DNA from 3 places in the Pedobacter sp. WC2501 genome. Region 2 is predicted to be linked to each of the others. Evidence: riboswitches for the same ligand, from Rfam matches in the RefSeq annotation. Region 2 holds a riboswitch; each other region holds the start of a gene.
What was found. Region 2 has a riboswitch for cobalamin ahead of metE (5-methyltetrahydropteroyltriglutamate--homocysteine S-methyltransferase). Riboswitches for the same ligand answer to the same signal wherever they lie in the genome.

Region 1 (4,688 bases), 2.9 Mb from region 2:
CGAGGATACAGCGGACAACTTTTGGTTGATCTGCTGCCTCTTTAGGACATTCGAATGTTACGCCATGCAGGTATTCTTGCAGGCCCATATCGTAAATCATTTTGGTAGCGGCAGGTAAAAAAGAAACAACTTTCATTTGGATGTAAGATGTAATAGGTAAAATGGAATTGATGTTCGAAGTTAAAAAAAATCCTCTTTTGAATCGAATCAAAAGAGGATTTCTATTTTTTTGTTTGGTGAGCCACCAATCAGTTAATTATAACTTTTGCGTTTGCAGCTTTAATACCGGGTATTTTGCTTTCAAGATTTCGAAAGCTCCAAAAAGTAATGCGCCGTAAATTACGGTTCCTTCTAAGAATCTGATTTCGAAAGGAATGGCTTTAATTAAACAATCTATAAAACCATTTAAGTTTTGAGTAAAGAGTGGGTTCTTATACCAAGATCCAATATCGCTTATAATCCAATGGATGAATACGATTACGATTGTAGATAGTAATAAGCTGGCAATATTTACTTTTTTTAATAAAAAACGACCGGCTAAAACCATTAATGCAATTGCAAGGTATGTCCAAAGTTCCTGAACTAACAATATATCTACATACTGTTTATAAATGGTTGTATAAAGCACCAGATCACTTAAAAATAAACTCAATAACGGAAAAGCAAATGCTTTGAGATGATCTTTAAAATAGGCTCCTCCAAATAAAGCTACTGCCCCTATTGATGAGAAATTGGCGAACTTTAATTCATCAGAATTGAATGTTACCAATAAACGGAATGCCGTTATGGCCAATATCATCAACAGCAAAATTAATGTGCGTGGATTAAATTTTAAATGAGACATTTTATTTTGGTTAATACGTATCCTGCAAAGTTAAATTTTTATTAGCGGATATTAAAACTTACACCTGTATTAAAGTTAAAGCCAGGTGTATTGTATCCAATAATTTCAGTATATTTTTTGTTCAGGATGTTTTTGGCATCAAAAAATACTTTCACGCGTTTTTTAGCCAGGGCATATTCTATATATGCATTTAACAGGCTATATGATGGCATCTCTTCATTTAAATAAGATATAAAATTGGTATCGAAACGTTTGCCAAAATAACGGAAGTTGACACTTGCATAGAGGTTGCTGGTTGCCTGTGCACCTGCATTAATGCCGAAAGTGTGTTTTGGTCTGCGGATTAAAAAATTGGTTGTTCCTGTATTTCCTTCTACAAATGCATAGTAACCATTGATATTTAAAACACTGAATTTTGCCGCTGGCTCAACTTCAAAACCTTTATACTTTTGGTTGCCCTGATTAATATATCCTGTGGTGTAAACGATGGCATCAGTTAAATCGCGTTTAAAACCTGTAATGCGTAAAGTAAATGCCTCTTCATCGATATTTAAGTTTACACCAGCCTCATAATTTTGAGATTTTTCTGGTTTCAGATCAAGATTGGCACCATATTGACCAAACAACATATTCAGTGTAGGTACTTTGAATGCAGTAGATACTGTTCCAAATAATTTTACTTCTTTAATAATATTGATACTTGGGGTAACTGAGTAGGTGTAGTTTTCGCCATATTGGTCATGTTTATTGTAACGTCCGCCTACTTCCAGGTTAAAAATGCTTAAATCATGTAAGAACAATGATCCATAAGCAGCGAAGATATTGGTTGTTGGGTTTTTGGTATCAGTAACCAATTTCATTTTTCTGTTGTCGATACCTACCAATAAATCTAATTTACTACCCAGTTTCTGGTTATAGAATAAATCAACTACATTAAGCCTTCCGAAGTTTAAAAAATTACTTGGAAAGCCTGCATAACTAGACTTTACATCATTCGAATTGCTCTCGTGGCTATAATTTAGTGTTATTTTACCGGTATTGAATTTATATTCAGAGTTAAAGCCTGCACTAAACTGCTTTAAAATAGAGTTATTAGTTGGCAAGCCATCGGTAAACGCATCTTCATCTATTTTATAATTGCCATAGAAATAACGTAGAAAAGGATTAACGGAGAAATGTTTGTCGAGTTTAATTCCGAAATTGGCATTTAAACCATCAGTTTTAAAACCGTCTTTATCAAACATGGCTGCACTTCCAACTGGCGCAACGGCTTCCGAAATACCATCAGTTTTGAAATGCGTGTAGTTAATATTGTAAGAAAAACCTTCTACACCACCATTTAAACCGATAGTTCCTTTGTAAGTTTCGAAGCTGCCTGCACTGGCTACACCATAAATGGTATTTCCTTTAGGTCCACCCTTTTTAGTTATGATATTGATTACGCCTGCAACGGCATCAGATCCGTAAATGGTAGACTGACCGCCTCTTAAAATCTCGATATGATCAATCTGGTCAATGGAGAACAGACGTAGATCGAAGGTTCCGCTAACACTTGAAGGATCATTCTGTACAATACCATCTATTAATACCAGGGTGTAACCACTGCCCGATCCCCTGAAAAAGATACTTTTATCTTTTCCCTGGTTGCTGTTTCCTCCGCTGATGATGATACCAGCCTGTTCATTTAATAAATCGGGTAAAGATTTGCCGTTACTGCGATCCAATATTTCGCGACTGATAATAGTGACCACTTTTCCGGTCTGGGATTGTTTCTGATCGTTTTTTGTTGCAGAAATTACAACATCTTTTAGCTGCAAACTGTCTTGAGTTTGAGCATTAGCCACCTGGCCAATCATTAACTGCGCTAGCCCTAAACTGGCTACAGTTAGCATTCTTTTTTTGTTCATTTGATTGTGGATTTGCCCACAGCCAACAGATTAGAAAAGGAAATGAAAATACGAACAACGTTAATATCTCAATCCTAGCTTCAATCCCCGAAAGCTATGAAATTAAACGCTAAAGGCAGGTCTTCTGACTTACTCCCGTTTTTTCCGTCTTCCCGCTCAGTAGTTAATTGGGCAGTGACTTAAGAATTGAAAAACGTTACAGAGCTTATAGCTGCGGGACAGTTACAGATTTACACTGTATTCCCTTTTAATTCCGGGTGTAATGCCGGAAACCAAAAGCGCCGCAAAGGTAGTAAAAAGAGCACAACAATAGTAAAATACGAATGTTGATGAATTTAGTTTTTCATAACCTGTTAAAAAACATGCAAATGAAAAAGGCCTGCACCAGGCAGACCTTCATAATTGAGCTGTTGTTTATAGGTAGATAGTTACAATTTATTTAATCCCTAAATCAACCGCACCTTTAACTTCAGTAGAAATTTCGCCCAAACTACCTGCATCTGCACTTTGGCCAGTATAAATTTTCACGAAATCAATTGTTTTCAGATCCACTTTACTTCCATTTTTATCAACCGCCCACGATAAGTCGAAGCTGTTATATAAGTTGGTTTTGTAATCATCAATTGTAGAGTAGCTATCGGTATAACCCCAGTCAAAAGGAGAACTGATAATGATGCTGCCTACTTTACCCGTTGACGGTGGTAACAAAGTTCCTTTAAAGGTTATATTTTCCTGATTTGCAGCAAACTCAGGATAAAAATTGTGTTTATGAAAATTGTTAACCTTTACTTCGCCACTATTTCCCTGGTTATCTTTCCAGCTTACATTGGCAAATGCTTTAGGGTTGGTATAGGTAATCTCGTAATTTTTAATGGTGCTCGTTTTGGCATACTCGCTTCCAGCCAGCTCATACCATTCATCGTCGGCAAGGCCATTACCATTACTATCCTGACTAACCATTACGATACCAGGCTCTGAAAAATGATAAGGCGCACCTGATGGATTTCCATAAATGGCCAGATCATTACCAGTGTTATTCACTACTGAGTGATCGAAGCCAAAAATAATGTAACCACCAAAACCACCTAAAGAGATCAGGTTCGTGGTGCTTCCAATTAATTTCTGTGCTTGTTCTGGTTTACCTAGTGTTTCATTTACAAACTGACCGGGAGCTGGTAAATATTCAAAAATACGACTGATGTATTTACTGCTGTTGGCTGTAATATCTACCACAGGAACCGGAACAGTAATGGTATAGGTATGTGTAAATTCGCCAGCTTCGTTGTAACCTTTATATGCTAAAATATAGGTACCAGCTTTTGTGGCCGTAAAGTTAAAGTTATATACAGTGCTTACTACTTTACCATCTAATTTCCACTCGTGCTGAAAAGCTTGTCCGTTATTTGTACCCGCACTAAAAGTAGTTGTTGCTGCTACTTTAGCCTGCAAAGCATCTGCCTTAATCAGCAGATTTACATCTGGAGCCATTTGTTTATCTTTTTTGCAACTGAATAGGAACAGGCAGAAAAGCAAGGCGTAGCTTATTGATTTTTTCATTGTGTGTGTTTTGTATGTTATTTAAATAAGAATGTAATGTGTGCCGGAATATCACCTGTGGTAAACGAAAACTTCTTTTTACCTGCTTTATCAAAACAGTAAATGGTGCCAGGTGTAACATAATCTTTGGCGTCGGTTACAAAAATATCTCCGGATGAAGGATCTACTTCAATTCCATATGGAGTAGCTATCAAAGTTTCTGTTCCATCCGTAATAAAATTATTGCTGACAATGGTTTCATCTTTTACATTCAGTTTAACGTATGTGCTTTTTTGTGTCGCATAGCTGTAAGAATATAAATAAGCATCATCACCATTTATGGAAAAATTACTAACTGGAATTTTAAAATCTTTTTTTATCAGATCTGTTTTTGTATCAAT
Region 2 (4,688 bases):
ACCAGAAGCAATGGCGTCGCCAGTGAGTTTAAAAACCGGACTATTATCGAAGTAAACGTCAGCTTCCTTTTCCATGCCCCAATTGGTAGGCAAAGAAGTATCTACACCAACATTTAACACACTTCCCGGAACATAATATTTTTCAGCAGGTAATCGTTTTTCTTCTCCGTTTATAATTTCTACCATTGCATTACGCACAGGAAGGTTTAAGTGATAAGCCAGGTTGGTACTGCTACCAATGGTTACAATATTACCACCAGCCTCTAAAAATTTCTTTAACTCAGGGATTGATTTATTAGTGCTGATCCTGCCTAAACGGTTTCTAAATTCCTGAGGGATTTCTTCCGCCTTTGGCCCAAAAGATCTGTTTCCAAATCCTCCGCCCTGAACTGATGGAATTGCACCACCCACAAAAATGATTACATCATATTTAGATTTTAAATTTCCCGCATCAATGTCCTGCGGATAGATTACCGTAGCATTATAATGGTACTGTTCCATTAAAAAACGGACCCATCCTGAGGCCATAGAACCACCATAAGTATCCCAAAGGGCAATTCTTTTGGGAAAGACTTTAATTTTATCCTTTGGAGCCGCGGCAACTTTTAGCATAATGTTTGCCTTTTCCAATACCGATTTTCCTGCTGATGAAACATAAAAATCGCCATTTTCAGTAGAGCGGTAAACCTCAACTTTGTTTTTCAATAAATCATTAACTGCGGTATAAGAATCATTTTGTGCAGCACTTAATACATAACCTGATCCATTTGGCCGTTTATGCTCTGGTTTTAAGAGTTCCCCATAAGGATTTTTTTCAAACGGTCCTGAAAAATCGTCAAGAATACGGTCGAACTTCACATCCATCAGGTATGCCAAAGTCCATCCGGCGGCATCATAAGGAGGAATTGGTGCACCGCCTTCGTATTTGAAATCATTTGGGTGATCTTGCGGTTCAAACATATCCAAAACGTGCGGACGGAAAGCCTGATCGGTTTTTACCACATAACTTCCGGCAGGGTAATTTTTCCCCGCAACGGTAAATGAAGCCGTTGCTTTTTGCACTACAATTCCCGTTCTGATCAATGCATTCAAAAACTTAATGGCAGAGTTAAAATCGGGCTGATCGGCAATTAAAATGTATCCGCGTGGATCTCTGTTTGCCGGAGCTTTCATCACCGTATCAAAAGCTTTCATGCTCATCTGTTGCCTTTGGCCAAAATCAGCATCTCCACCGGCGATCGGAGCACCTTTTTCGACCTTTGCAGCGTTATTAATGGCTTCTATTTTTTTTGGAGAAAAAGACCAGGTATCTTTTTTACCGCGCTCAATAGAATTTCTTCCCATCTGGTAAATGTTGTACAACAATTCGTCGCGGTAACGTTGTGCATAATTTAAAACAGCATAGTTTAACGATACCGAATAGTCGATAGAGTTTTTAAAGTACCATTTCCTTGGGGTGATCGGGTTTGGCGAATCGCCGTTCGGCAATAATCTCGAAGGAACCAACGGAATTTCAGAAGGGGTGGGATTCCCGATAATTTCTGTCAGGAGTCCGATCATGTTATGAAAATAGGTAGTAGTTCTTAAACCGCCATTGTACCAGGTAGAATAAACCGATCCTCCACGCTGCGTATAACCAGGCTTGTTTTCTACATTCATGCGGTTGTGCATGGCCGCACCAACCGCATCTAAACTGGTTAATAGTGTTGGATCGAAAACATAATTAAACGGATCACGGTAGGGCGGCCCTGCAACAACGGTTCCTGCCGGACCAGCCTGATGATGGTTATACATAATCTGCGGGATCCATTCCACAAAAAGCTGGCGACCGATATTTTGTGTTTCTTTAAGGTTTAACATAAAGAAATCGCGGTTGTTATCATGTCCCGCATATTTTTCGTACAAAACAGGAAGTCCGGAAGTTGTTCTTTTCTTCGGATCTTTATTCCTCATGTACCAATTGCTTACCAGTTCCTGACCATCAGGGTTTGCATGAGTAAATAAGATGATTACATTATCCAGAATACGCAAAGTTTCTGCATCAGTTCTGGAGGCAAATTCATATACCGTTTGGATCAGTTGATGAGTGCCAACTACTTCATTTGCATGTAGTCCGCCATCTATCCATACTACAGCCTTACCTTCCTGCGCCAATGTTTTGGCCTGCTCAGGGGTAATTTCAGCATGAGCCAGTTGTTGCGAAATTTCTTTATAACGATCTAATTTTTTCAGATTTTCAGGTGAAGAAACAATCAGCATATATTGACTTCTGCCTTCTTCGGTTTTCCCAATATCAACTAGTTTAACACGGTTAGAAGCTGTTGCAAGCTTTTTAAAGTATGCTTCTGTCTGGGTGTAATTGGCCAGTTGATAATCGTCGCCGATATCAAAACCAAAATGCGATTTTGGCATGGGCACTTCCTGCGCCAGTACCACACAGCTATTTACCATTAAAAAAGCAATGCAAAGCCCTTTAAAGTAGGTTTTTATCATAAGAAGAAGTTTAGTCAGGTAATCAAATATAATAGAGAATCTGCACCAAAAAGGGCATGCTGTAAATTTGTTACAAGTGATTTAAGATACTTTAGACTTAATATTTATAAAAAATCCGTGTTTATCTGTGTGCATCTGTGGTTAAAGAAATAAATACCATCAATTGGAAGGAGGCGAAATCAATGCTTACAAAAATACCTTAATCTTTAAATCCTAATCCATACATTTGCCTTGATGTAAGTTCTTAACTTTATTTTTCATCAACCGATACAGGTTCCCGGAATTACACCCGGGATTAATAGGGAATCGTGTGCAAATCACGAGCTGTCGCGCAACTGTAAATTCTGTTTTTTAACAAAAAAACAACGGTCTTATCATTCATGCCACTGTTCCGTTTTACCGGGATGGGAAGGCGATAAGATCGGGAATAAGTCAGGAGACCTGCCTATATTGAATTGACGGTACTTTCGCGTTATAAAGTAATTGGTCAGGTCTGATTGTACACGATAAAATTAAAATTTTATATGCCTGCTTTAAGCTTTTTGCCGATGAGTGGGCAGGCTGTGCCATAACCTTTCCTTTTTTATTTTAACAGAAAAGTATAAATACTGATTTGAGCTTTTAAACGATTTATTTACTTAATCTTTAAAAGAGATGCTAACGCAAAATCTGGGCTATCCGCGAATAGGTAGCCAAAGGGAATTAAAGAAAATCTGCGAAAATTACTGGGCAGATAAAACTGGGTACAAAAATGTACTTCAGGTGGGCAAAAACATTCGCCACGAAAACTGGAAACTTCAAAAAGAAGCCGGAATTGATATCATTCCATCGAACGACTTTTCTTTTTATGATCATGTTCTTGATCATTCATTAACCTTTGGGGCAATACCGAAAAGGTACAACGAAGTGATCCTGAAAAAAGGAAATTCTGAACTTGATCTCTATTTTGCTATGGCAAGAGGTTATCAGAAAGAGGGATTGGATGTGGTAGCAATGGAAATGACCAAATGGTTTGATACCAATTACCATTACATTGTGCCCGAGTTTTACAAAGACCAGCCTTTTAAACTTTTCTCTACCAAAATTATCGATGAGTTTTACGAGGCAAAACAATTGGGTATTACCACCAAACCTGTTCTAATCGGCCCGGTTTCTTACCTTTTACTGGGAAAAGAAAAAGAAACCGGCTTTGAAAAAATAGACCTGATCAAAAATCTGCTTCCGGTTTATATCGAGATTTTATCCCGTTTAGATGCTTTGGATGTAGAATATGTTCAGTTTGATGAACCATTTTTGACTTTAGACCTTACCGAAAAAGACAAAAAAGCTTATGAATATGCTTACAAGGAAATTAGAAAGGCTTTCCCAAAATTAAAAATTGTTTTAGCCACTTATTTCGAAGGCTTAGGCAATAATTTAGCCCTTACTACTTCATTACCGGTAAATGTTTTACATATCGATCTGGTACGTGCAGAAGATCAATTGACAGATGTCTTAGCCTCGTTAAAAGAAGACACCATCCTTTCACTAGGTTTGGTAGACGGAAGGAACATCTGGAAAAATGATTTCGAAAAATCCGTATCCATAATTAATCAGGTGGTAGAAAAAAGAGGATTGGATAAAGTGTGGATTGCACCATCCTGCTCATTAATTCACTCACCGGTTGATCTGGACAATGAAACCAACGAGAAAAATTTATCGGCAGAAATTAAACAGTGGCTGGCTTATGCAAAACAAAAAATCGCCGAAGTAGATACCTTAAAAAAACTGATCAACAACGAAAGCCCTGCATCTACCCTGCAAAAACTTGAGGAAAACAAAAAAGCGATCGCTAACCGTAAAGTTTCTAAAATCATCCATAATCCGTTAGTAAAAGCGCGCGTTTTGGCCTTAAAAGAGCAAGATTCGGAACGTTTAAGCCCATTTTCGACTAGAAAAATAAAACAACAGGAGCTTAATTTGCCTATTTATGCCACTACAACCATCGGATCTTTTCCGCAAACGGCAGAGGTAAGAAGCTGGAGAGCAAAGCTTAAAAACGGAACTTTTACTGTCGGGGAATATGACAATCTAATTGCCCAGGAGACCGAAAAAGCGGTAAAATGGCAGGAAGAAATCGACCTGGATGTACTTGTACATGGGGAGTTCGAGCGTAACGATATGGTTGAATACTTCGGTGAGCAACTGGATGGTTT
Region 3 (4,688 bases), 2.9 Mb from region 2:
CCTTTTACTGTTAATGATGGGGTTTTGGCTCCCTGTTCCGAATCTTCATCGAACGGATTGTCCTTTCTACAGGCAAATGCAAGGGCAGTTAAAAGCAAAAAGCCTGTAAGTTTAAAAAAATGTTGTAATTGGTGTTTCATATTGTGATATTAAATTGGTTTAAAAATTAGTGGATAAAGTAAAACGGTAGTTTCGGCCAGGCATCGGATAATTTAGTACCACATCGTAATACTGGTTAAAAACATTATTGATTTCGGCATTGAAAAAGAACCTGATTTGTTGGCAAGCGAAATTTGCACCAATAGCTAAGTCGTGCGTATACCAGGGTTTAACATAGTTAGCGGTTATATTGGCTTTTTGGCTATACCTTTCGCCAGTGTAGATGTAGCTATAATTAAATACCAGGTTTTTATAATCAACACCAAACCTTGCAGATCCACTGTGAACAGGGATGTAAGGGATCTGGTCGCCATACCGAAATGCAGTTGCACTAATATCTATTGCCTTTTCGAGGGTATAATTGGCACTTACTTTTAACTTTAGCTGGGCAGCTAAATCCCAAACAGTTTGAATATTCGTTTCGAAACCTTTAATCTGCACGCGATCGAGGTTAACCATTGTCCATCGGCCTAAATTATTACCCGGAATGGCTACAATTTTATCTTTTACCAGATTATAATAGGCATCAGCCTGAATGGACAAATAAGGCAAACGCTTACCATTTGATGTATGTCCGTAAGTAAAACCCAAATCGTACTGCTTGGTATATTCGGGTTTGAGTTTGGTATTGCCAATAAATGTATAATACAAATCGTTAAAAGTTGGCATGCGGAAAATAGATTTGTAAAAACTCCGAATGCGGAAATCTTTGCTTTGGAAAGGTTGCCACGAGGCCATTAAACTTGGTGTATATTCTTGCCTGTTGGCAGATTGATCGCCATTTTTAACTTGCTCTGCAATCAGCGTTGCCAAAATATTGCCTTGTACATTTAATCTGCTTAAATTTAAGGCACTAGCCAACACCACTAAACCAGTATTGCGGCTTGGGTAAGCAAAATCGTATAAATTGGCATCCAGCCTTTGCAAAGTATAATCGGTGGCGAGGGAAATCTCCCAAATTTTCGATATCTTATATAGATTGGCTGCAGAAATGTACCATTCGGTTTCGGTATAGCGGTTGTCCAAAAAGCCATTTTGTATTTTAAATTCCGGATCGAGGTAACGCATAAAGCTGTACGCATACTTCGTGTTGAACATAAAATTATAGCGTGCACTTTTTTTATTTTGGTATGAAGCCTGAACAAAACTATTATCATCCCATTGGCGTTGCGTAAAGGTGAACCTGTTCGAAACAATAGCTCCGGGCAATCCACGGGCAGAATTGTAGTTATATAATTTAATGTTCCATTTACTGCTATCGGGTAATAATCCAAACAAAGTAGCTTCTACCCTTGCCGATTTGACATCGCTATTGTTCCGGATAATAGTCGTATCGTAAGCCAGTTCCTTATATCTGAACCTATATTTCCCATTCGATTCTAAATAGCTGACATCAATAAGGAAGGAGATTTTATTGCTGATTTTTTGTTTATAACTGAGATTGGGATTAATTAATCCAAACGAACCAGTTTTAAAACTAGCGCCAAAACCATAATTTTTCCCGGAACTAAAAATAGGTTGCGCAGTTTTGAGATAAAGTGCACTTGCTGCCGCAAAACTTTTGGCAGGCATCAGCAAATCGGCCTTCTGACCAACATAAACGGCAATCTCTTCCAAATTATCTAACGAAAATCTGCCCAAATCTACCTGACCGTTTTGGGCGTTACCCAACTGAATACCATCGTAAAATACAGCCGTATGGTTACTGCCCATGCTCCTTACGTTAATGGTTTTTAAACCACCAACACCTCCGTAATCTTTTAATTGTACACCTGCAAAATAACGTATGGCATCGGCAACCGACAGGCTGTTTAAGCGTTTTAATTCCGATCCGATGAGAATTTGTACCGGAGTTGGCGATAAGTTAACCTGTGAATTTTTATATTCAGTTATTTTAACTTCCTGCAGTTGATTGGCTTTTGCAGTATCTATCTGTGCTACAGAAATACCGGGCAAAAAAACACCCATACCCAACATGGATACAAAAGCAAAATAAAACCTGATGCTTAATAAAACACCTGTAATTTTAATCATTTGATTGTGAGTTTAACCCACAGCCGACAGATAGAAAAGAAATGAAAATACGAAAAACGTAAGTACCTCACCCCTAGCTTCAATCCACGAAAGCTATGAAATATAATGCTAAGGCAGGTCTTCTGACTTACTCCCGGCTTTCCGGCCTTCCCATCCCGACGTGTCGGGACAGTGGCAAATTGATTGGAAATCCGTTAAGGAGCTTACAGCTGCGGGACAGTTACAGATTTACACTGTATTCCCTTTTAATTCCGGGTGTAAAACCGGAAACCAAAAGCGCTGCAAAAGTAACAAAATTAACCAATATGTAAAATGCATGAATGGAAGACAGTCTTTCTAACAGAAAAAGCTAAATTAGGAATCAAATTTCCACCCATGAAAAGGATTTTAATTATTGCATTTTCATTGATCAGCTTATCTGTTATGGCACAAAAAACCGATACTCTTTTTCTAAAAAAGCTAATGGAAAGTAAGCCTGCACTTTTTTCAGCTGTACTTAACCATCCAGGTAAAAACCAGATTCAGATTCTTTATACCCAGGTTAACCGCGATTCGAAGAATAAACCCTCTTTTAAAACCTTTAGTTATAATTTAGATCCTCAACATTACTTTTACCCAGCCAGCACAGTTAAGCTTGCTGCAGTCATTTTTGCATTAGAGAAAGTAAATCGCCTAAAAAGTAAAGGTTTAACAGCAAAGAGCACGATGATTACAGATAGTTTATTTAAAGGGCAGACCAAGGTTTTAAAAGATACCAGCGCTAAAAACAGCCTGCCTTCTATTGAGCATTATGTCAAGAAGATATTGCTTACCAGCGATAATGATGCCTTTAACCGCTTATTTGAATTTATTGGAAGAGCAGAAATTAATAAAAAACTAAAAGCTAATGGGTTAAATAATAGTCGTATTTTAAACCGATTGGCCATTGGCGATACAGGAGAATCGGCCAGGCACAGCAATCCCATTGAGTTTTATAATGGCGATAAATTAGTGTATCATCAACCTGCACAGTACGATCCAAAAGAATATGAATTGAAATTGACCAATCTGGTAATGGGTAAAGGCTATTTAGACAGTGCCGATAAACTGGTGAATAAACCATTTAGTTTAGCAGGAAAAAATGCATTTGCCATCAACGATCAGCAAAAAATCATGCAGAAACTGATCTTTCCTGAAGCATTTCCTGCTAAAGAGAGATTTAAACTTACTCCTGAAGACTATAAGCTGATCTATACTTATATGAGCAAATATCCAACAGAGAGTGATTATCCTAAATACAATCCTAAAGAATTCTGGCCTACTTATGCTAAAATGCTGTATTATGGAAGAGCGCAGGTAACACCAGATCCAAACATCAGAATCTTTAATAAATACGGCGATAGCTATGGCTACATTATCGACAACTCTTATTTTGTTGACTTTAAAAACGGAATTGAATATTTTCTAACTGCGGTTGTTCAAAGTAACGAAGATGGAATTTTTAACGATAACAAATATGAATACGATACCGTTTGTTTCCCCTTTATGAAAAATCTGGGCAAAAGCATTTATGAAGTGGAATTAAACCGCAAGAAAATGCATCAACCAGATCTGAGCAAATTTAAACTCGATTATTCCTACTGAGATTAAATATTTAACCTTTATCAAGTTTATGGCGTATAAATTGTATAAAAAACTATACATTAATTAAAAAATAATATATTCGCATTTCAAAAATTAAAGAATACATCTCTAATGGCTAAATTATTAATAATTGACGATGAGCGTGCGATAAGGAGTACCTTACGCGAAATTCTGGAGTATGAGAATTATGATGTTGAAGATATCGACAACGGTATCGACGGCCTCGAAATGATCAAAAAAGGAAATTTCGATCTGGTACTTTGCGATATCAAGATGAATAAGATGGATGGTATGGAAGTGCTCGAACAGGCACAGCTTATCAAGCCCGACCTTCCTTTTATTATGATATCTGGACATGGAACTGTTGAAACGGCCATCGAAGCCAGCAAAAAAGGAGCTTTCGATTTTATTTCGAAACCACCTGATTTAAACCGTTTACTGATTACTGTACGTAATGGTTTAGACCGTGGAAATTTAGTTACGGAAACCAAGGTTTTAAAGCGTAAAGCAAGTAAAACCCGCGAGATTTTAGGCGAATCGGAAAGTATTTCTAAAATTAAGGAAACCATTGAGCGTGTTGCCCCTACTGAAGCCCGTGTATTAATTACCGGTGCAAATGGTAGCGGTAAAGAATTGGTAGCGCGTTGGTTACACGAGAAATCGAACCGTGCCGACAGTCCTTTAATCGAGGTAAACTGTGCAGCTATTCCATCAGAACTAATTGAAAGTGAATTGTTTGGTCACGAAAAAGGTTCTTTTACCTCTGCTGTTAAACAACGTATCGGTAAATTTGAACTGGCTAATGGCGGAACTTTATTTTTGGATGAGATTGGCGATATGAGCCTCTCTGCCCAGGCAAAAGTTTTACGTGC

Region 1: linked by a shared signal. The riboswitch ahead of ACUN24_RS16745 (TonB-dependent receptor plug domain-containing protein) and the one ahead of metE (5-methyltetrahydropteroyltriglutamate--homocysteine S-methyltransferase) in region 2 are both predicted to bind cobalamin.
Region 3: linked by a shared signal. The riboswitch ahead of ACUN24_RS16730 (TonB-dependent receptor plug domain-containing protein) and the one ahead of metE (5-methyltetrahydropteroyltriglutamate--homocysteine S-methyltransferase) in region 2 are both predicted to bind cobalamin.

The regions. Positions count from the first base shown of each region.
Region 1 covers NZ_JBQZFI010000001.1:3,956,272-3,960,959, reverse strand. The annotation lists gene ACUN24_RS16755 (ABC transporter substrate-binding protein) at 1-136, opposite strand, end outside; gene ACUN24_RS16750 (DUF6580 family putative transport protein) at 257-844, opposite strand; gene ACUN24_RS16745 (TonB-dependent receptor plug domain-containing protein) at 886-2,751, opposite strand; cobalamin riboswitch at 2,849-3,043, opposite strand; gene ACUN24_RS16740 (PKD domain-containing protein) at 3,187-4,308, opposite strand; gene ACUN24_RS16735 (DUF5074 domain-containing protein) at 4,326-4,688, opposite strand, start outside.
Region 2 covers NZ_JBQZFI010000001.1:1,047,565-1,052,252, forward strand. The annotation lists gene ACUN24_RS04510 (M14 family metallopeptidase) at 1-2,493, opposite strand, end outside; cobalamin riboswitch at 2,748-2,956, shown strand; gene metE (5-methyltetrahydropteroyltriglutamate--homocysteine S-methyltransferase) at 3,148-4,688, shown strand, end outside.
Region 3 covers NZ_JBQZFI010000001.1:3,950,968-3,955,655, reverse strand. The annotation lists gene ACUN24_RS16735 (DUF5074 domain-containing protein) at 1-140, opposite strand, end outside; gene ACUN24_RS16730 (TonB-dependent receptor plug domain-containing protein) at 160-2,193, opposite strand; cobalamin riboswitch at 2,289-2,484, opposite strand; gene ACUN24_RS16725 (serine hydrolase) at 2,569-3,816, shown strand; gene ACUN24_RS16720 (sigma-54-dependent transcriptional regulator) at 3,928-4,688, shown strand, end outside.